One region of the Arthrobacter sp. NyZ413 genome, then DNA from elsewhere that is predicted to be linked to it. Evidence: predicted binding sites of a transcription regulator. Region 1 holds the regulator's gene; each other region holds the start of a gene.
The links. The regulator LexA, encoded in region 1, represses DNA repair genes until DNA is damaged. The targets are predictions, from matches to a motif close to TCGAACANNTGTTCGA.
Positions count from the first base shown of each region.

Region 1 (7,313 bases):
TTCAAACGCGCCGACTCCGGGCACCAGGAGCCCGTCTGCGTTCAGGACATCTTCCGGCTTCGCGCTGAGCGTGACTTCCGCTCCGGCCCGTTCCAGCGCCCGGACGGCCGAGCGGACATTCCCCGAGCCGTAATCCAAGACAGTAACGGTCGGCTTGCCTTCGGCCGAAACGATCCGGCCCGCGGCCTTCGGATCCACGATGGCTCCGTCCTTGAGGATCTGCGCGCTCATAGGGCGCCCTTCGTGGACGGAATGCCTTCGACCCGCGGGTCGGACTCGACGGCGGAGCGAAGCGCCCTGGCAAACGCCTTGAACTGGGCTTCGACGATGTGGTGCGGATCCCTGCCTGCCAGAACGTTCATGTGGAGGCAGATCCCAGCATGGAGCGTGATGGCCTCGAAGACATGGCGGGTGAGCGAGCCTGTGAAGTGGCCGCCGATCAAGTGGTACTCCTGACCGGCGGGCTCGCCGCCGTGCACCAGGTAGGGACGACCGGAGACGTCGACGACGGCGTGCGCCAGTGCTTCGTCCAACGGCACGGTTGCCTCGCCGAAGCGGCGGATCCCGGCTTTGTTGCCCAGGGCGGTTCGAAGTACTTCGCCGAACGTGATGGCCACGTCTTCCACTGTGTGGTGGGCGTCAATGTGGGTATCGCCGGTGGCCTTGACGGTCATGTCGATGAGCGAGTGCTTGCAGAGCGCCGTCAGCATATGGTCGTAGAACGGCACCGAGGTGCTGATGTCCGAGACTCCGGTGCCGTCGAGGTTGATCTCAACCAGGACCGAAGACTCGCTGGTGGTGCGTTCCATGCGTGCTGTACGGGCGGCCGCCGTGCCGGCGCCGTTTTCGCTCATTCGTATTTCCTTTGGAGGCAGGAGGGAAAGGTCAGGTTCAAGTCTAGGCCGGGCCGGAAAGCTGCCCGTCCACCAAGGCTTCGAGCGCCTCAAGGAAGGCGGTGGTTTCCGGCTCGGTGCCGGCAGTGACGCGCAGGTGGCCCGGAATGCCGACGTCGCGGATGAGGACTCCACGATCCAGCAGGCCTTGCCACAATGCGTGCGGGTTTCCGACTCCGCCGAAGAACACATAGTTGGAGTCCGAGGCCGCGGGCGTGAAGCCCAGGCGGGTCAGCTCGCTGACGATGCGGTCGCGCTGGACCTTGATGTCTTCGACGTCGGCCATGAGGGCCTCGCGGTGGTGAAGTGCAGCCAGCGCAGTGGCTTGGGTGATAGCCGACAGGTGGTACGGGAGCCGCACCAGGCGGATCGCGTCGGCAACTTCGGGCGCTGCGGCCATGTAGCCGATCCGGGCGCCGGCCAAGGCGAAAGCTTTGCTCATGGTCCGCGAAACGATAAGCCGCTCGCGGCCGGGAAGAAGCGTCAGGGCACTCGGGGTGCCGTCGTGGGCAAACTCGTGGTACGCCTCGTCGACAATGACAATGGCCTGGCTGGCCTCGCCCGCCTCGTACACAGCCTCCACGACGTCCAGGCCAAGGCCGGTACCGGTCGGATTGTTCGGCGAGCACAAGAACACGACGTTCGGCTGGAGTTCGCGGACCTGCGCGGCCGCGGACTCGGCATCAAGGCCGTAGTCATCGGCACGGACGCCGGCAATGTACTCAGTATCCGTTCCACTGGCCAGCAGGGGGTACATGGAGTACGTCGGGGGGAAGCCGAGGGCGGTACGTCCGGGGCCACCGAAAGCCTGGAGGATCTGTTGCAGCACTTCGTTCGAGCCATTGGCCGCCCAGATATTGTCCGCAACAAGTCCGTGCCCCAGATACTCAGCCAAGGCCTCACGGAGCTCGGTGAACTCACGGTCCGGGTAGCGGTTCAGCCCGGTGGCGGCTTCCGCGACTGCCGCGGTGATGGCCGCCTGGACATCAGCGGGCACGCCATGAGTGTTCTCATTGACATTGAGCAGGATCGGAACATCAAGCTGCGGGGCGCCATAAGGGCTCAGGCCTCGAAGGTTGGTCCGGAGGGGAAGTCGGTCAAGTCGCTCAAGCTGCTCACTCACCATGACAGTTTAAGGGGCGTCGGCTGTGCCCTGAAACTGTGACGGCGCGGGCGCCGTTCCCGACCCGGACCGGAACGCGTCATGCGGACGGAACGAACAAGCGCCGGCCGGGGGCGATGCGACCGTCGAGCAGGTTGTTCAACTGGATGATTTCTGCGACGACCTCCCTCGGATCCCGGCTCGGCGCGACCACTCCGGCGATCCCCCACAGCGACTGGCCCGCCTGGACCGTGACACTCACCGTATTAGTGGGCTGCAGTTCGGTTACCGAATCCGACGCCTTGGCGGGCGAATTCAGGAATCCCCCCATGCTGAGCAGCACTGCGACCAAGAGCATCGCCGGCACGCCGAAGATGACCATGCGGCCCCTGCGGGTCAGGTGGAGCCTGCCCACGGCTTCGGCACTGCCGGAAACGTGGACGGTGGAGATTGCGGTCATGAGCTGGGCCCTTCTGAACAATTGCCGTCCGGAGCTCCGGAGCGCGGCAGCCAATTCTTGCCTTCAGTGAGTGCCGCCGGCCCTGGCATTCGTCAACGTTTTCGAACGATTGATCGAAAACCTGGGCTTCACGGTCCTCTTTAGAACACATATTCGAACTTTGCTACGACATTTTTAGCACTTATCAACGAACGGTGTCGAGACTCGCTAGAACAAATGTTTGATAAACACCTGCGCCTGCCCTACGTTTGAGGGAAGGAAAGGCACTGATTCAGTGCATCAGGAGGGTCTGACATTTTCAGGCCACGGATCCCGTCAGGCGCTCCAGCGCGGACCGGACGCAACAGAAGGGCGTTGGCGAACATGGCAGCGAAAGCCACCGGCAGCGGGTCCGCTGCAGCGCGGAGCCAGCAGCCGCAAAAGTCTCCCAAGAGCCTGACTGTCCGCCAGAAGAAGATCCTGGAGACCATCCAACGTTCGGTGAATGATCACGGCTACCCGCCGTCGATGCGCGAAATCGGTGACACGGTAGGCTTGGCCAGCCTTTCAAGCGTCACGCACCAGTTGTCCCAGCTTGAGAAGCTCGGATACCTTCGCCGGGACCCCAAGCGTCCGCGCGCAATGGAAGTCCTGATGCCGTTGACTCTGGACGGCGGCGCGCAAATACCTGGCGTCGAAGCGCCGGCAACGCTCCGCAGTACGGGCGGACTGGCCGTTACGGAACTCGCGAGTGCGAGCGATACCGCCATGGTGCCGCTCGTCGGCCGCATTGCCGCCGGTGGCCCCATCCTGGCCGACCAGACCGTGGAAGACGTCCTTCCCTTGCCCCGCCAGCTCGTGGGGCACGGCGAGCTCTTCATGTTGAAGGTTGCCGGTGATTCAATGATCGACGCAGCCATCTGCAACGGCGACTGGGTAGTGGTCCGGCGTCAGAACGATGCTGTGAACGGCGACATCGTGGCCGCCCTCCTCGACGACGAAGCCACGGTGAAGACGTTCCGCCAGCGGGACGGCCACACCTGGCTGCTGCCGCAAAACACCCAATACGAACCTATACTGGGCGACCAAGCCACCATCATGGGCAAAGTGGTCTCGGTCCTGAGGTCGCTCTAGCCGGCAGCAAGCCGCTCAAGCGCGCCAAGTACCACGGAACGGTCCGTGGTTGTCCAGAAAGGCGGCAGCGCGGCCCGGAGGTATCCGCCGTATCGTTCCGTGGAAAGCCTGGAATCCAAGACGGCCACCACCCCTTTGTCCCCCGTTGATCGGATAAGGCGCCCGGCTCCTTGGGCCAGGCGGATAGCCGCGTGGGTTGCGGAAACCGCCATGAAGCCGTTGCCTCCCGCCTGCGCCACTGCACGCGACCGGGCCGTCATCAACGGATCGTCCGGGCGGGGAAACGGAATCCTGTCAATCACAACGAGCCTGCATGAACCGCCGGGAACATCCACGCCTTGCCACAGCGACATGGTGCCGAACAAACAGGTGTCCTTTTCGTCGGCGAATTGCTTGACGAGCGCAGCCATGGTGGATTCGCCCTGGCAGAGGATGGGGACATCCAGCCGGGAACGCATTTCCTCGGCGGCCTCCTCTGCGGCGCGCCGGGAAGAAAAGAGGCACAAGGCTCCTCCTCCGGAAGCCCTGATGAGGCCTTCGAGCTCATCGAGGGCCTCAGGCGAGCTGCCCCTTCCGGGTTTGGGCAAGTGCTTGGCCACATAGAGCATGCCTTGCTTCGGGTAATCGAAGGGGGAACCGACGTCGATGCCGGTCCAGCTCGGAGCGCCCTGGCCGCTCAGTCCCAGTCCTCCGGCTGTAGCGTCGAAGGCCGAACCGATGGCCAATGTTGCCGAAGTGAGTACAACTGTGTGGCCCGCGAATAGCCCGTCACGCAGCCGACCGGCCACGCTGAGCGGGGCAATGTTGATGAGCGCAGGCGAAAACTCGTCGGGAGCGGAGTAGCCCTGTTGCGGGTCGAAAGTACTGCTTCGCGAAAACCACACGACTTCCTTGTTTTCCCGTGCGCTCAGCAAGCGTTCGCAGAGTTCGAGGATCAGCATCAGTCGTGAGCGCGCAAGCTGCCGTCCGCCGTCGACCGCGTTTGAAGAGTCGCCCTTCGAATCTGAAAGGGCCGCGCGGCACGCCTCCCGCAATTGGTCCACGCAATCAAGCTGCTCGTCGTTAAGTCCGTTGGGCAGCAGCCCGGACGGGGCACTGGCAATCGCGAGTTCCAAACGGTCAGCAGCCGCGTTCAGCGCGTCCACCGTGATGGCCGTGTGTTTCCGTGCGCTCGACGCAGCGGCATGGACCATTGCGACAGATAGCTGGCCGGACACCGCCCCGGTTACCCGGTCCTGGAGTTCGTGCGCTTCGTCAACAACCACGACGTCGTACTCGGGAAGCACAGCCAAGCCTTCGAAGGCGCTGACGGCGAGCATTGCATGGTTGGTGACCACGACGTCGGATTCGGCGGCACGATGCCGGGCCAATTCGCTGAAGCATTCCTCGGCCATGGGGCACTTCTGCGCTCCGAGGCACTCCATGGACGTGACTGAAACTTGGCGCCACGCCCGGTCCGTAACTCCGGGCATGAGTTCGTCGCGATCCCCCGTAGCGGTCTTCGCAGCCCACTCCCGAAGCCGCAGCACTTCCTTGCCAAGTTGCGAGGACGGTCCGCCGATGGCCGCGGCGAGATGCGGAACGCTCGTGTCCTCGCCGAGCGAAAACAACTGCCCTTCAGCTGGCTCCTCGCTTGGAAAGCCGCCTTCCAGCTTGTGCAAGCACGCGTAGTTTGCCCGGCCCTTGACGAGCGCCACGCTGACCGGGCGCTCCAGCTCCGGGTTGATGGTTTCCAGGAGCCGGGGCAAGTCCCGGCCAACGATCTGCGACTGGAGTGCGAGCGTGGCCGTGGACACGAGCGCGGGTTTGTTGCTCTCCATCGCGTGCGCAATCAGGGGTATCAAGTACGCCAGGGATTTACCCGTGCCCGTGCCCGCCTGCACCAGGAGGTGCTCGCCAGTCTCGATTGCCCGAGCCACGTGCAGGGCCATTTGGTGCTGGCCTTCACGGTTCTGCCCACCCATGCCGGCGACCGCCTTATCAAGGAGTTCGAGGGCGGTCCGTTCCCCCACGGTCCCGCCCCGCTCCCCCGTCTCCGGCTCAATCATTGTTGGCGAACGACTCCAGTTCGGCTGCCAGGTTCTCGTGGACCATCGCGACCACGCGCGTGCCTTCTTCCTCATGCTCGAGGCTGAGGATTTCGGAATCGCTGTTGTGCAGCTTGTTGATAAGCTCGCCCCGGCTGTACGGAATCAAGACTTCAAGCCGCACGCCCGGCCGGGGAATTGCCGTGCTGATGGCTCCCAGGAGTTCCGCAATGCCTTGCCCCGTCCTGGTGGACACCACCACGTGGCGCGGTTCCTTTTGCTTGAGCCGCTCCACGACGAAGGGATCTGCCACGTCCGCCTTGTTCAAGACGATGATTTCCGGGATTTTCCGGGCGTCGACTTCGCTGAACACCGAGCGCACCGCGGCGATCTGGCCTTCCGGGTCCGGGTGTGAAGCATCCACGACGTGCAAGATGAGGTCGGCGTCTGCCACTTCTTCGAGCGTGGAACGGAAAGCCTCCACGAGCTGTGTGGGCAGCGAGCGGACGAAGCCGACCGTGTCGGAGAGGGTGTAGCCGATCCCGTCCGGAGTTTGCGCCTTACGGACGGTGGGGTCCAAGGTAGCGAACAAGGCGTTCTCCACGAGTACCCCGGCATCCGTGAGGCGGTTGAGCAGCGAGGACTTTCCGGCGTTCGTGTAGCCGGCGATCGCGACGGAAGGAACGGCATTACGACGGCGGTTGGCCCGTTTGGTCTCGCGGGCGGGCTTCATCGCGGCGATTTCGCGCCGAAGCTTCGCCATGCGGGTCCGGATGCGGCGACGGTCCAGTTCGATCTTCGTCTCACCAGGGCCACGGGAACCCATGCCTGCACCGGCCCCGCCCACTTGGCCACCGGCCTGGCGGGACATGGACTCGCCCCAACCACGGAGTCGAGGCAGCAGGTACTCGAGCTGAGCGAGCTCGACTTGCGCCTTGCCCTCCCGGCTCTTTGCGTGCTGGGCAAAGATGTCGAGGATCAACGTGGTGCGGTCCACCACCTTCACCTTGACGATGTCCTCCAGCCCACGGCGTTGGGACGGCGCGAGCTCCGTATCCACCACTACGGTGTCCGCGCCGGTGGACATCACGATGTCCTTGAGTTCCTGGGCCTTTCCAGAGCCGAGGAATGTTCCGGGGTCCGGCTTCATGCGGCGCTGGACGATTCCGTCCAGCACTTCCGACCCTGCCGTTTCGGCCAACGCGGCGAGTTCCCTCAACGAGTTCTCAGCGTCGGCCAGTGTGCCCTCGGTCCAGAGGCCGGCAAGGACCACCCGTTCAAGGCGGAGTTGCCGATATTCGACTTCGGTGACGTCTTCAAGTTCCGTCGAGAGCCCTGCCGTGCGGCGCAAGGCCCGCCTTTCAGCGAGGTCTTCCTGCTCGCCGTCGTAGGCGCTGTGCTCTTCGTCCAGGTGGGAAATCGCCTGGGCTTTGCCGAACACGCCTCTCTGTGCGTCGCGCTCCTGCGTCGTGGCAGGTGCGTCCTTGGAGAGAATCCGGTCGATAACCGCCTGGATTTCTTCAGGACTCATGTCCTGGGCGTCGGAATCGGGTCCGGTGTTCTTCTGCGTGGTCATGGTCTCCTTATGAAGGGTTCGGCATATCCAGAATAGTGCCGATTTGGGTCTGGTGGCGCGGAATTCGCGCTGGGCTGAGGCCTTGGCAAGCCTTGCGACGCCTAGGTGTCCATCCGGGACCGGATGCGTATGAGCTGGCTCA
Region 1 covers NZ_CP155434.1:1,565,262-1,572,574, reverse strand. Annotated here, with positions in the region: gene hisH (imidazole glycerol phosphate synthase subunit HisH) at 1-231, opposite strand, end outside; gene hisB (imidazoleglycerol-phosphate dehydratase HisB) at 228-854, opposite strand; gene ABCW42_RS07400 (histidinol-phosphate transaminase) at 898-2,016, opposite strand; gene ABCW42_RS07395 (LysM peptidoglycan-binding domain-containing protein) at 2,096-2,455, opposite strand; gene lexA (transcriptional repressor LexA) at 2,819-3,568, shown strand; gene ABCW42_RS07385 (ATP-dependent DNA helicase) at 3,565-5,616, opposite strand; gene hflX (GTPase HflX) at 5,609-7,171, opposite strand.

Region 2 (7,313 bases), 470 kb from region 1:
CGACGGCGCCAACCACGAACTGCACCACGACGGCGGCAAGGTCACCTTCACGTACGACCACTCGACGAGGGACATCGTCACGGCGTAGCGTCGTTGTCCCCGTTTTCTCCAAGTCCAAATTGGACTTGGAGAAAACGGGGAGTCGCCCTTGATCCCGGGAAGACGCCCAACCTCGTGTCGGGATGATTAATGAGAATCATTATTGATAAGCTCCAATTGCTTGATACCTCGCGATTGGAGATCCATGCCGTTCAGTGCTTCCCGACTAGCCCTTTCAATTGTTCTTCCGGTGGCCTTCCTTCTGGGTGGCTGCGCGGCGGCTGAGCAAGCCCCACCTTCCGGGTCTGGCGCAACGACGGATCGGGAGTGGCTTCTCACGGCTGATCCCAAGGCGGCCGCGCTCTATGTAAACGATGTGTCTGACGGGAGCCAGAAAGGCTCGATTGACGGCATTGAGCTTGGTGTGCACGCCGGAACGATCCAACTCGGCAAGGGCCGCATCGCATTGGTTGATGAGTCGAAGCCAAGCCTGAACATCCTGGAAGTCGACCACCAGGGCAAGCCGGTGATCGCGCAAAGCTTCAAGATTCCCGATCCGAACGGAAAATGGGAGCGCGCCGGATGGATCACCACCGACGTGAACAAACGGTACGTGGCCGTGGGTTCTGACTTCGATGGATCCACTGAGCAGCAGGTGACACTGGTTGATCTTCAAAACGGTGGCCAGTGGACGGTCTCATTGCAAACGAACGAGGTAGTCCTGGCGACCACCGGGAAATCGGGCACCGAGGAGATGCATACGTTCCTGGCAGGCGATCCTCTGAGGCTCGTAGTCTCCTCGGGTGGGAAGCTGGACGCTTATCTTGTCTCGGACATCACTTCCGGAAATCCGGCTCCGACCCGCCACAGCTCTACGGCGTTGGGTGCGTATCCGCATGGTCCCCTCATGGGCAAAGATGGCGACGCCATTGGATCGACGCTGAACTCCGGGGTTGAAACTCTTCGCTTGACGCGAGACGGCTTCGGGTCACCGGTTTCCGCCGGCTACCCGGCCGGCGTCGGGCAAAGCTACCGCCCGCGCATGGCTCCCGATGGCACGACGTTCGTGGGGGCGCAAGCCGGGCGCGTCGAGAAGGGCACGGCCTGGAACCTCACTCCTGCGTACCTGATGTCCGGTCCAATGACCCAGGGAAGCATCTCCTCGGTCAAGGTAGGTGAAGGGATTGCAACACGTGCGGCAGTCAGCTCCCGCTTCGCATCGCTTGTCCTGACGAAGGCCGGGGGTGACGACCTGATCCTCCTTGACCGCAACCCTCAAACAAGGATTTACGACGGCGGGAAGACCGAGATCCCCCTTGAGCCCCTCAGTGCGGGACCCAAAGCCGGACAAGACAGTAAGACAGCCGAAACCAGATTTATTGCGGCGACAAAAGACGGAGAAATGATCTTTGTCTCCAGGGGCGGCGAGGGTGCGGTAACCCAGGTTTCCACATCCGAATCAAAGGCCCGGCGCACCATTACCTTCCCGACCAAGCTTGCTGCGGGTGGATATCTCGCAGTCATTAACCCTGCGGAAGCGCCGTTCGACCTTGGTGGGCGCTGACCCTACCCATACATCAACGATCCCGGCGTCGTCAGTTTCTCTCCGGTCTCGAGCCACGTCTTGAGGCCGGAGAGGATCATTGGCCAGCCGCCGTAGATTTGGTCGTTGCCGCCTTCGCGCAGGTCGCTGTGCGTGACGGTCAAGTGGCAGGAGTCTCCCACGGGTTCGATTTCCCAGGTAACCCGCGACGTTCCTTCGGCTTTCACGTCCTCGCCCCATAGGGCGCGCATGGTTTGCACGAGCCGACGCGGGGGATCGACCTCCAGGTTTTCGCCTTCACCGAGGATCATTCCGTTGGCTCGGGGGTTTGTCATTTCGTAGTGGCCTCCCGGCGACCATTCGGCGGTGTGGGTGTTACCGAATTGGTACTTGCTCCGGATATCGCTGTCCGTGATGGCTTCCCAGAGCCGTTCCGGAGTGGTCTTGATATAGATTTCGAAGATCTTTTCCACGGGACTTTCCAATCTGGATTTGAGGTCGCTCAATGCGGCGGCCCATGGTTCTGCGTATTTGCTCACCCAGCGGTCGTGGACGAGCCGGATAGGTACGGGATTCAGGTAATGCAGCTTTTCACGACCACGACGGCGGGTCACCACCAGTCCGGCCTCCTCAAGGATCTTGAGGTGCTTCATGATCCCGAAACGGGTCATGTCGAACCGCGCCTCAAGCGCACTCAGCGTCTGACCGTCCTCGCGGAAGAGCTCATCGAGCAATTCCCTGCGGGTGGGGTCGGAGAGTGCCTTGAATACGGCGTCCATGAATTCAGGATAGGTGACCATTTAGTCACATGTCAACGGTGCGCGGCAGCACAAATGGCGCTCACCAAACCGCGCATGGCCTCACAACCGATCATGCCTATATCCGAGTAGGCCTGAAGAACCCGTTGCGTCGTGGTATTTGGCGGGGATCGATATGAGGTGGAGGCCTGAACCATGCCACGCCGGAATCCATGGTGATGGTCCATTGTTCTTTGTGGATGACGTGATGGTGGTGGCTGCATAACAAAACGCCGTTGTCCGTGCCGGTGGTGCCGCCGTGGCTCCAGTACGTGATGTGGTGGGCTTCGCACCACGGCGCGGGAATATCGCAATCCGGGAAGGCGCAGCCTTGGTCGCGGGCGGTGATGGCTTTACGGATGTGGGGTGGGAACAGCCTGGTGCTGCGGCCGATGTCTAGAATACGGCTCTCACTGCCGAGCAGAACCGGAATGATGTCCGCGTCGCAGGCTATCTTGCGGATGACCGAGGGGTGGATTGGGCCTTGGAATGCGGACGAACTGCTGCTTACGCTGCTGCGCGAGGCGGCCGGTGATTCGTGTTCGATGCGGTCCAGCAGTTCGCGGTAGTCGATGGTCACCATGACCTGTGGCCGAAGGCCTCCCGCCGCCGGCAGTTCCGCCGTGGACAATGCCACCCCGCACGCCCCGACCAGTCCGTCAAGTAGCTTTTGCGCGCGCGAGCGGCGATCGAGCGATGGGCGACTGGCGCCGTCGTACTTGGAAAACGCCCGCGAGGAGGCGGCGCTCCCGTCGTCCGGGTCAGCATCCGCCGATCCGTCGACGTCTTGGCGGAGCCGGGGATTCGTTGCCGTATTCATGACGGTGGCGAGTGTTTCAAATTGTTCCGCGGTGGCGAAGATTTCCATGTGGTGGAGACCTCGGCGGGTTTTGCGGATGAACGCCCCTTGCCGCTGGCGGAGTTCTTCCTCGCTCGGTTCGGAGCCGTCTTGGTCGATGGCATCAACCCAGCGCTTCGCCATCCGGGCGACGAAATCAGGATCGCTCTGCACCGCCGTGTTGGTGAGTGACTGCTCCATCTTCAGTGTGGTTTCCGAATCGGTGATAAGCCGCACCCGGTCAAGGGCCAAGCCGATAATCGTGGCCGAACGGGATGGCACGCTCGCTGCCGAAACGGCCTCGGCCAGCACTTCGTAGCGAGCTGGCACATCCTGCCCAGCGATGCCCGCCTGCGGGAGCACCGCCGAAGCAAGCCCGAGCCGACGCCGTGCCTCGCCAATACTGATCCGCAACCTGGCCCTCAGGAATTCGGCCGCGTTCCGGTAACCGTCGTCCTTCGCGTCGGCCAGATCCGAGGAGCCGGCGGTCTGCGCCGGCCCTTCGACGTCGGGCGGCGTTTCCGCGGCTTCCGTCCAACCGGTCTTCCAACCAGGCGTTGCCGATGATTGCCGCGCCTCGTAGGCGTCCCCGCGTGTCCGTTCTACGGCCTCAGCTGCGACGATCTGCAAAAACTCCACAGCTCGCGATATCTCTTCGACCTTTCCGGCGAAATCGGCGGCATCCTTGAATCCAAACAGGCGGGAAGCGGAAACCGTTTCTGCGCGAAGGGCATCCATCGCGGCATTGGCCTGGCCAAGCCAGAAATCCGGACCCGCCACTCGATCCGGTTTGGCAACAGAAAGGGCCGCCAGGTGATTGAAACCGGCGGCATCGAAGATCGAAAACTTGTGCATTGTCCGCGACGTCGTGGTAGTTCCCAACCCGACGCCCATTCCGCCGGACTGGGCCACTCCGGCATTCATGCGCTGCGAAAGGCGTTCCAACGCCGCAACATCAACGTCGGGCGAGGCTGCCCGACGCGCCACGATGTGAACGATGCCTTCCATGGATAAACCCTGTCACGGGGGTCTGACATTTTTACGCCCGGCGGTCATCGGGTCCCAAGATTCGGAGCCGTAACTAAGGCTTCTGTTCCCAATGAACCCGGATTGCCTTGGCAATTGGGTCGGTGGTGACATCAACCTGGAATGCTACTGGCGCGGTTCCGGTTTCTTCTATGACAGCATCGCGGTACACGCGGCCGCATGAAGGACACAGGGTGTACAGGTCCTCATCTTCTGGCCAGGCGGCCAGCCCGTCGGGAGGGAGGGTCTCTCCAGCGATATGCACAGGGACGCCGTGTGAATCGGCCTGGATCAGTCCCTCATTGCCGACGGTGTTTCCACAAATGCAGGTGATGGTGGTGACATCATGATCGATGACTTCAGCCATTTCAGTGTCCATGTGAGCTCCCGGAGTGGAAGGGACCTTGTGATTAGATTATGCCCAAGAATCCGTAAGTAGTGAGTCGTGGCTGGCGCTTGCGCGAAGCCTTCAACTTCGTGAGGTCCGCGCATCACCGACCCGCCACCGCCGTTGACGCCCGTCGTAACTAGTCGAGGATCGTGTAAGTCGCGTCGGCAGAGAGGTAGTTCTCAATGTCGGGGAAAAGGCTATCGTCCATGAATGGTCGGCAAGTTCCGCTACGGGACGCGATTTGCATGGTGCCCGTGGCGCGGCCCTGACGCATTTCCGACGGCGGCGGGGAGCCGGGGTTCGTGTTCGAGCAGGAACCGCCAAACCGCGATTCATCGACTCCGTAGTAAGTGACCAGAAAATCGTGTGGGCGGGCGAACGCATCCCTGACCGCGAGCACTTTGGAAGCGTCAGGAACAACCGTGCCTGCGTCGGCTTGGAACCAGTCCGAAACGCCAGGGTGCGAAACAAGGTCGATGGACGCACCCGGCGCTACAGCCTGGTCGATGTGGAAGTGCGCAAGCTCCACCCCGCACCAAAACCCTTTGAGTCCTTCGCCGAAGGCTTTGTCACAGAGGGCGTTGGGTGACTCCCACAGCGCATACAGCCCAAACGTCGCTGGCCACTCGGAACTCGGCTCGAATGTTAGTGACGCGCCAGGAGTCGTGTTGGTAATTCGTAACGTGTAAATGGCCTCGACTTGAAGCTCAGCCATGGGCTGATTGGTCGTGGGCCCGACCATGGCCAGGGGCCTGCTCTTCATGCGGGACGGCGAATAGCTGTAGCTCAGCTCAAAGGTGTTGCCGTCAACGTCCCTAATTTGGAGTGTGCCGGAGGATCCTTGAAGCGGTGCTGGCGTCCGCGGCGCCGCTTCCTGGGTGGATTGCCCTGCGGCCTGGCCGGATGGCGTCGCGGGTCCCGACGGCCCCCGGGCAGGAAATGGCCCGCTGAGGAAGACACAACCAGACAAGCATGCCGCCACGGCCGCCCCGACTGCGATTGCGGCAAACTTCGCCATGGTGCCCCCACCACACACTCGACGGCCCTGATGGCCGCATGTCCTCAGATGTTAGCTTCTGATCGCCTGAGGCAACACCATTCACCAGCACGCCGGACGTGAGATTCCGCAGTGCAGCGGCGCCCGCGGGGCCGTACGGTCGGCTTGCTCGAATTGGACTGGCGACCTGTACTCCAAGTGCACAACGGTCACTTACTCGCAAACTCATTAACTAAGTCCAGTAGGCATCACTCAAGGCTGGCCGGAATCGGATCCGTAGGCTCCGTTATGAGCTGAGGAAGGCTCACCGCCATCGGACTGGGAAACGGTGTGCGGAGGTTCAACCGGCAATGCCTGTGCCATGCCAAGGACGCATCATGAAAACTCCAAAACTCATGGCCATAGCTTGCCTTTTGTTTGGATCGATAGTTACACCGCTCACGGCGGCGAACGCTGCGAGTGCCGAGACGCTGGAGTCTCCGAATCTGGGAGCCGCCGCACTGGGTAACGATATTTCGTGGCCCCAGTGCGGCGGCGGATTGCCTGGCGGGCAGTCATTCGGGATTGTCGGCGTGAACGACGGCCGGCCTGGCACGGTGAACCCTTGTTTGGGTGAGCAGCTCCAATGGGCTGCAAGCTCGGTAGGGGGAACCAGCCAGGCGCCGGTCGCGCTGTACGTCAACACCGCCAACCCGTCGCAATATGCGTACTCGTGGTGGCCCTCCTCCAACGTGGTGTTGGGAGTGAATGTTCCCAACCCTTACGGTGCCTGTAACGGGACCGCTTCCACGGCTTGCGCCTACATCTACGGCTACGCCAACGCTTACGACGACGTGAACGAGTGGGGCGTGCCGGATCCGGCGAAGCACATGTGGTGGCTCGACGTGGAAACCGGCAACGCCTGGTCCTGGGACACCGCGGCCAACGCTTCCGTCCTCGAGGGCATGACCGCGTACTTCCAAAGCATTGGTGCTCAAGTGGGCATCTATTCCACCTCGTACCAGTTCGGCCTTATCGCCGGTCAGCCGGGTCCGAACAGCAATCTGAACGGGCTCAAGAGTTGGCTCGCCGGAGCTACCTCAACCGATACCGCGGCCGCATTCTGCGCCCTGCCTCCGCTGACTGCGGGCGGCGCCGTCGCGCTCACGCAGTTCACGGACGGAAACTTCGACTACAACTACTCGTGCATCCCGCCGGCACCGCCCGCACCTCCGGCGCCGGTTGCTCCGCCAGCGCCCCCGACGCCGACACTCACCCACGACGCCGACGGTCGCCTCAAGCCGCTACTCTCGCAAGCACAGGGCTGACGCCCCACGCTCAGAACGCGACCCCGGCGGGTTCCAAACCCGCCGGGGTCGACTGTTGTAACGCGTCGGTTCGTGACCCGAGGCAACCATGCACCAGACTTAGTTAGGTGACCAACAAATCCCGCCCCGGCCTCGCGATTACAGCCCTGAGTGTCGGTACGGCGCTGAACCCGCTGAACTCGTCCATGATTGCAGTCGCCCTGGTGGTGTTGCGGGAGGATTTTGCGCTCGACGTCGCCACCGTCACCTGGGTGATCACCTCGTTTTACCTTGCCTCGGCTGCCGGCCAGCCGCTGATGGGGAGGCTCGCGGACCGCTTCGGTCCCCGGCGGCTGTTCACGTTCGGCATGGCGGTGGTCGCGGTGACGTGCGCGG
Region 2 covers NZ_CP155434.1:1,097,636-1,104,948, forward strand. Annotated here, with positions in the region: gene ABCW42_RS05235 (glycosidase) at 1-88, shown strand, start outside; gene ABCW42_RS05240 (hypothetical protein) at 416-1,603, shown strand; gene ABCW42_RS05245 (ArsR/SmtB family transcription factor) at 1,606-2,361, opposite strand; gene ABCW42_RS05250 (DUF222 domain-containing protein) at 2,459-3,955, opposite strand; gene ABCW42_RS05255 (hypothetical protein) at 4,299-4,610, opposite strand; gene ABCW42_RS05260 (hypothetical protein) at 4,771-5,349, opposite strand; gene ABCW42_RS05265 (hypothetical protein) at 6,009-6,938, shown strand; gene ABCW42_RS05270 (MFS transporter) at 7,046-7,313, shown strand, end outside.
Region 2: a site for LexA is predicted at 4,057-4,072, ahead of ABCW42_RS05250 (DUF222 domain-containing protein). Genes of this name have one in related genera too.

Region 3 (7,313 bases), 720 kb from region 1:
TCGCGGATCGAGCCACCGGAACTCGCGGCTTTGCTCCTCGCCAAGGTCACGGTCGCCGACGAACAAGACGTGCACATCGCGGTGACGGACGACTCACAACTGCGGCAGCCTTTCCTCGAAACCCAAGCGCTCTTGACGATCGTCGGCAACTTGCTGGACAACGCCGTCGAGATCCTCTCCGAGCAGCCCGAACCGCGCGAGGTGACCATCCAACTGGACGATTCTTCCGGCATCTTCATCTGCGTGACGGACAACGGCCCCGGTGTTCCCGCCGAATTGGTGGACACGATCACCGCCGACGGATTCACCACCAAGGAAGCGCGGCCCGGGATGCGTCGCGGAATAGGCTTGGCACTGGTGAGCAGGATCGTCCACCGCGCCGGAGGAACCATGGACGTCTTCCCGGGACCGGGCGGACGCTTCGAAATCTGGCTGCCCGAACCGTCGACGGGAACGGAAAGCCACGTGATGACAGGAAAATCAATCGAATGATCCGCACTTTGGTAGTCGACGACGACTTCCGCGTAGCGCGCATCCATGCCAGCCGCGTTGCCAAGATCGAGGGGTACGAGTGCGTGGGGGAGGCCCACACCGCCGCCGAAGCCCGCGAGGCCGTCCGCCGCCTCAAGCCCGACCTCCTGTTGCTGGACGTCTACCTCCCGGACGAAGACGGAATCAGCCTGCTGCGCTCCCTCCAAGGCGCGGGCGAAAAGCTCGACGCCGTCATGATCACCGCCGCCCGGGACCTGGAGACCGTGCGGGCCGCAATGCGTGGGGGAGCGGTGTACTACCTCGTCAAACCGTTCGGCTTCGAGCAACTACAAACCCAGCTTGAGGCGTACCGTCGCTGGCGTCGGGAGGCCGAGTCCCGCACCGTGGCCGACCAAGCCACCGTGGATCAACTGTTCAACCTGCGCCGCACCTCGGCGCCTGCCCAGAGCGCACGCCGCCTGCCGCCCACGATGCAAAAGGTGCTCGACCTCGTCGTCCAAGCCTCCGAGCCGCTTGGTGCGTCGGAGATCGCGGGAGGCGTCGGTATCAGCCGGCCCACCGCGCAGCGCTACCTCAGCGAACTTGAGCGCAAGGGATTGGTGGAGCTGCATTTGGCTTATGGAACCACCGGGCGCCCCGTGAACACTTATTTGCCGCGGAGGGGTTGAGCTTCTACTGGCTCGCGCGGCGGTTCCGGGCCTGGTGCGGCGGCTACTGGCTCGCGCGGCGGTTCCGGGCCTGGTGGGCCAACTGGATGAAGCCGTAGATGAACGCGGCCTCGATAAGCGCCATGAGCGCCAGGAACAGTACGTCGCCCCGGCTGATGAAGACGGCGGCGCCGGTCACGACGAGCACGGTGCCGAGGGCCAAGGCATAGACGGCGAAGCCGAATGCCACGCGTGCGCTGCGGACGCCGGTCCGGAAACCAAATCCTTGTGGCTCGCCGCCGGGGATGCCCTCGACGCGATCACGTCCCGCGGGCTTGAGTTTGTCGAACTCATCCCAAGGATCCAGATCTTGATTGGCCATATTCCATTATCCCGCGGATTGGCTGGGTTGCGGGGGAGGCGGGCGATGAGTACGACGGCGGGTGGCCGCCACAGAGGCGGGTGACCGCCTTGAATCGGTGGCCGGCACGGATCGGTGACCGCCTTGAATCGGTGGCCGTCGAGACCGTGCTATCGAATCAATTAACACCACCGTGACGGTCCGGAAACGGTGGCTACGCATGGCGCCGATAGCGTGGCCGCATGATCCTATCCATCATGTCCAAGGTGAGCGCCTGGATTCAGTCTGCCTACTTTTACGATGCGGCGGATCTCGGCGCGTCCGGCGCCACCGAAACCACACGGTACGGGTGGCTGCCAGCGCTCAGCGGCGTGGCGATCGCTGAGGCCAGCGCACGGAAAATCCGCGACACAGCTTAAGGGAAAGAGCGGAATTCCGGGGGGCCGGCTGGTGAAATGTCTTGTTGGACACACTATTCGTTGAAGGCGTGTACTATGCCCTAAACTGCTTCACTGAGGTGCCTGAAGGGCACTATGCAGCAACGAAAGTGAACCCACTATGGCTACCGATTACGACGCCCCACGCAAGACCGAAGAAGAGTCTTCCTCCGAGTCGCTCGAGGCCCTGCAGGCGTCGCGCGGCACCGGTGCCCAGACTGCTGTCATCGACGTCGACGAGAACGATACCGCCGAGGGCATCGACCTCCCGGGTGCAGATCTCTCCGGCGAAGAACTGACCGTCATTGTCGTCCCGGAGCAGTCCGATGAATTCACCTGTTCATCCTGTTTCCTGGTCCGTCACCGGTCCCAGATCGCACTGGAAAAGAACGGCCTCAAATACTGCCGCGAGTGCGAAGGCTAAAATTAAACAAAGACATCGGCCCCGCCGGACTGGAAAACAGTTCGGCGGGGTTTTTTTGTTTATTGGGTGAGGGTTGCGCGGAATCAGCATGTTTTTCCAATTGGGCGACAACTGTTTAGGCAAGGAAATTTCTGCTGAAGAAGTCCTAGCGATGATGGCCGCCGAAGACGTTGTCGAACCAGAGGACATCTTCGTTGAGGCGACTCTCGAACGACTCTTGACCCGTCTCAACCTGCCCCTTCATCCTTGGTTAATCGCTCAATAATCAGATACTTGGTTTTCTGCGTGGCCGTTTCAATTCGACGACATCGTCCCCCAAGCACGTCAGTTTTGGCGAGTCATGCCAGCCCAAGAACTTTTCCGGCATTGCCGTTTTGTAGGTGCCGGCTGGCCGTGTTTGGGCGTGCTGGTTGTTTTTAGGCGGGTTTGCGGAGTTGTGGTTGGTGGTGTGGTTTGTGTTGGTGGTTCCGGTCGTCCCAGTGGTGGAGGGCGGTGGTTTCGAGGGGTGAGATTTGGGTGTCCGGGTCCGTGTCCGGGGTGTGGGGTGTGCCGGGTAGGGGCGGGGCTGTTGTTTGGTAGCTGTGCCCGGTGGGGGTGAGGAGTTCGAAGGTGTGCCGGTGTCCGGGGTGTGGTTTTCGGGTGCGGGTTGTCCAGCCGGGGAGTTCTTTGGTGTGGTTGCAGGCTTCGCAGAGTCCTGCGCCGTTGTTTTGGGTGGTGGTTCCGCCCAGGTGCCAGGCCAGGATGTGGTCCAGGTGCCGGATGGGCGCGTCGCAGTAGGGGGTGCGGCAGGTGTTGTCCCGGACCTGGATGAGGCGCCTGAGTCCGGGCGGGAAGAGCCTGGCCTTCGAATCGGCGGCGACGAGTTCGCCGCTTCCGGGCGCGGTGAAGAGCCGCCGCAACCAGACCTTGAACTCTGCATCCCCGGGCTGGTGGTTACCCGGTCCGGGGCGGAGCGCCTCGGCGGCCGCGGCGTGCCCGGCCCCCGCACCGCGTTGCCGGCCAGCGCTGTGTCCGTGACCGGCGTCGCGTTGCTGGCCGGCGCTGTGTTCCTGACCGGCGCCGTGTTGCTGGCCGGCGCTGTGTTCTTGGCCTGCGCGGTGGCTGTGTCTGCTCCGGTGGTCCGGCCCGTCTTTCCCGGTTCCGGTCCGGTTTCTTCGTCCGGGGCCGGGTTCGTGCCCGGCCTGGCCGGTCCTATCTCCGAGTTCTTGCCTGTCTCCGCTTCCGTCGGGTCCGGTGCCGGCTCCTCCATCAGACCCGGTTCCGTCGGGTCCGGTGACGCCGTTGGGTCCGGGTTCGGGGTTGGTTTGGGTGGTGCCGGGGTTGGTGGTGAGGAGGGTTCTGGCCCAGGTGGCGGGGACGATGCCGTAGCCGGGGATCCGTGCCGGTTCGGTGTGGCCTTGCAGGAGGGTGCGGTCGGTCATGACGAGGTGGAGGTCGATGCCGGTGATCCCGGCCCGGGTGCCGGTGGTGCGTTCGACGAGGGTGTCGGCCATGACTTGCCCGCGGGAGCGGCTCTCCCCGCCGGCGCGCAGGGTGTCTGCGTGCCGGGTCAGGGCGGCGTGCACGGCCACGCCCTGGGCCACGGGCAGCAGCGCGGTCAGATAGGTCATGGTGTCCGGGGCCGGGCGCAGGCTGACGTGCCTCTCGGTCACGGCCCGGGCGGCGCGGCGGGTGACCGTGCCCGGGTCACGCCGGTACGCGGCCGCCCGTGCGGCGGCGGTCACGGCGCGGTCTCCGGCGCCGTGCAGGGTTCCGGTGTCCGGGGCGAGTTCGGCGTCGACACCGGCCCGGTCCTCCGCGCTGAGGCAGGCGGTTTCCTTCACCAGCAGTGTGGCGCGCCATTCGTTGAGCTGCCCGGTGTCCAGGGCGGCCAGGGTCCGGGGCATCTCCACCACCAGCGCCTTCGCCAGTCCGAGGAGGCGGGAGCCTTTGGCGGGGGATTCCCGTCTGGCCAGCGCGACCTGCGCTCCGACGCCCTTGCCTTGCTCCGCGGCAGGGACCCCCTGCCCGGCGTGCGCGCGGCGCTGGGCAGTGTCGAACGCGACGGTGATCCGGGCCTGCGCCCCGGCGATCGCGGACTTCAAATCCTCCAACAGGCGCAACTGACCAATCAACACCGCCCCCGCCCCCGCGATACCGGTAATCCCGGTGCTGCCGGCGGTGTCGGCAAAAGGGTTGCCGGTGCCCGGGCCACTACTGCCGGGGTTGCTCGTGCCGGTGCCGTCGGTACTGGCCAAAGCGGTACCGGCCAAAGCGGTGTCGGCAAATCGGGTGTGGGTGCCGGGACGGAACGCCGTCACCGCCGCGATCGCCGCCTCGATCAAGGCGAAGGCATCGGCACCAGGAACTGGACCGGGATCCGTCCGGTGGAGAGCAGCGACCGGCGACCCGGCACCACGAACGCCGGCACCACGAACGCCGGCACCACCCGGACCATCACCCGAAGGCATGTCCGTCCGAAGCTGCCGCGTCCGCAAAACCGATCCCCCGATCCCGTCCATAACCAAAGCCTCCCAGAAGGCACCGACAAAATAAGCCCCGCACGACCCGCTACGTTTCTTGGTTCAGATTCCGGAGCTTCTTTTACATTCCGCCGCGCAAGCGACGGGATCGCGGCCGGCATCGTCGACCTGCGCCGCGCAAGCCGTTATCCGAAGGCGTGTCCGTCCGAAGCTCTAACGTCCGCAAAACCGATCCCGTCCATAACCAAAGCCTCCCAGAAGGCACCGACAAAATAAGCCCCGCACGACCCGCGACGGTTCTTGTTCGAAAAAGCGGCGCTTGTTTTCAAAACCGGACCATCAAGCGTCTGAATCGCGGCCGGCGTGGTCGACCTGCGCCACGCAAGCCGTTATCCGAAGGCGTGTCCGTCTGAAGCTGCCGCGTCCGCAAAACCGATCCCCCGATCCCGTCCATAACCAAAGCCTCCCAGAAGGCACTGACATTAAAGGGTCCGCACGACCGGCGGCGGTTCTTGTTCGCCATTCCGGACCATCAAGCGACGGAACTGGAATCAAGCGCCGAGACCGCGGCCGACGTCGTCGACTTACGTAGCCCGTGCCGCAACCGAAGGCGCGCCGGGTCCCAAGCTGCCGCGTCCGCAAAACCGTTCCCCCGATCCCGTCCATAACCACAGCCTCCCGGAAGGCACTGACATTAAAGAACCCACACGACCCGTTACGGTTCTTGTTCGAAAAACCGGCGCTTGTTTTCAAAACCGGAGCATCAAGCGACGGGATCGCGGCCGGCATCGTCAACCTGCGCCGCGCAAGCCGTTATCCGACGGCGCGCCGGTCCGAAGCTGCCGCGTCCGCAAAACCGATTCCCCCGATCCCGTCCATAACCAAAGCCTCCCAGAAGGCACCGACAAAATAAGCCCCGCACGGCCCGTTACGGCGCTTGTTCGAAAAAGCGGCGCATCAAGCGCCGGGACCGCGGCCGCCGTCGTTGACTGACGTAGCCCGAACAACAACCGAAGGCGCGCCGGGTCCCGTGCTGCCGCGTCGGCAAAGTCCGTTCCATCAATCTTTTCCACCATCTCGCTTTCCAGGCCTTGAACCCTGTTATGTGCAATAACGAACCGGGGCGCGAACCGGCGCAATAGCCCTGGAACTGTGCGTGCAAGAGCCCGTTTGATGGTGTCTCCGTGACCCTGCGCCGGCGGTATTAACGGTTGGGGACCGAAGCGGAAACGGCCGCGTTGAAAGGGCTCGGCCGCTCCTACTCTTGGAGTATCAAGAGCCTAGAGGGAGTGGGTAAAAATGGGGAATTTCAAGGCATGGTTTGCAGCCCTGCTGCTCGCCGTCGGACTCGGATTCGTAGGTCCAGGAGCGGCCTCGGCTGCTCCGTATTGTGGCATCGCCTGGGGATCGTTGGCGAAGTCCAGCCCAGGGTTGACGCAGGCCCAGGTGATGAACGTCAGGACAGGCCAGCAGCCCTGCTTCGACCGGCTGGTGATTGACCTGAACGGCAACGTCGCAGGCTACTCGGTGAAGTATGTTCCGCAAGTGTTCCATGAAGGATCAGGGCTCCCGGTGGAGCTGAGGGGCAACGCGTTCCTGCAAGTCACCGTCAATGCTCCGGCGTACTCCAATGGCCAGTCGACGTACAACCCGGGAGATCGGTCGGAGCTCGCGAACCTCGCAGGGTATTCGGCGTTCCGGCAGCTCGCCTTCGCGGGAAGCTTCGAGGGCTACACGAGCCTTGGCCTGGGAGTACGCGGCCGCTTGCCCTTCAGGGTCTTTACGCTGGCCGGACCAGGAGAAGGAACGCGGCTGGTAGTGGACGTGGCCCACCTATGGTGAGCGCCCACGTGTGAGAGCCCACCTGTGGTGAGCGCCCACCTATGGTGAGCGCCCACCTATGGTGAGCGCCCAGGTGTGAGCGCCCACCTGCGAGGGCCCACCTGTGAGCAACGCAGAAGCCCTGTCCCGGGAATTCCCGGAACAGGGCTTCTCCCATTTGCGGCTTACTCCGGCACTACAAGTGCCGGGGTGTCCTTGCGGAGGGTTTCGCCGCGGAAGAATCCGGGCCGGACCCGCGCCATGATCAGCATGAACACGGCGCCGAGGACCAGGATGCCGACGCCGATGATGAACACCAGCCCGATGCCGAAGACTTCCGAGCCGCTGCCGAAGGAAGGGGACCAACTGTCCACGGCGGTCTGGATGAAGACCAAAGTAAGGACCACGCCGCCGATCACCGGGAAGAGCAAGCGCATGAAGAAGTTGCGGACGCTGCTGAATACACTGTGCCGGAAGTACCAGGCGCAAGCGAACGCGGTCAGGGCGTAGTAGAAGCAGATCATCAGGCCGAGCGCCAGGATGGTGTCGTTCAGGACGTTTTCGCTGACGACCTTCATGATGGCGTAGAAGCCGCCAGAGATTGCTCCGGCCATGATGGTGGCGAAGCCGGGGGAGCCGTAGCGCTTGCTGACCGTGGAGAAGCGGTGC
Region 3 covers NZ_CP155434.1:842,066-849,378, forward strand. Annotated here, with positions in the region: gene ABCW42_RS04075 (ATP-binding protein) at 1-492, shown strand, start outside; gene ABCW42_RS04080 (response regulator) at 489-1,160, shown strand; gene ABCW42_RS04085 (hypothetical protein) at 1,204-1,521, opposite strand; gene ABCW42_RS04090 (hypothetical protein) at 1,743-1,919, shown strand; gene ABCW42_RS04095 (DUF4193 domain-containing protein) at 2,059-2,361, shown strand; gene ABCW42_RS04100 (hypothetical protein) at 2,450-2,626, shown strand; gene ABCW42_RS04105 (DUF222 domain-containing protein) at 2,778-4,811, opposite strand; gene ABCW42_RS04110 (AMIN-like domain-containing (lipo)protein) at 6,123-6,665, shown strand; gene ABCW42_RS04115 (APC family permease) at 6,830-7,313, opposite strand, start outside.
Region 3: a site for LexA is predicted at 5,013-5,028, ahead of ABCW42_RS04105 (DUF222 domain-containing protein). Genes of this name have one in related genera too.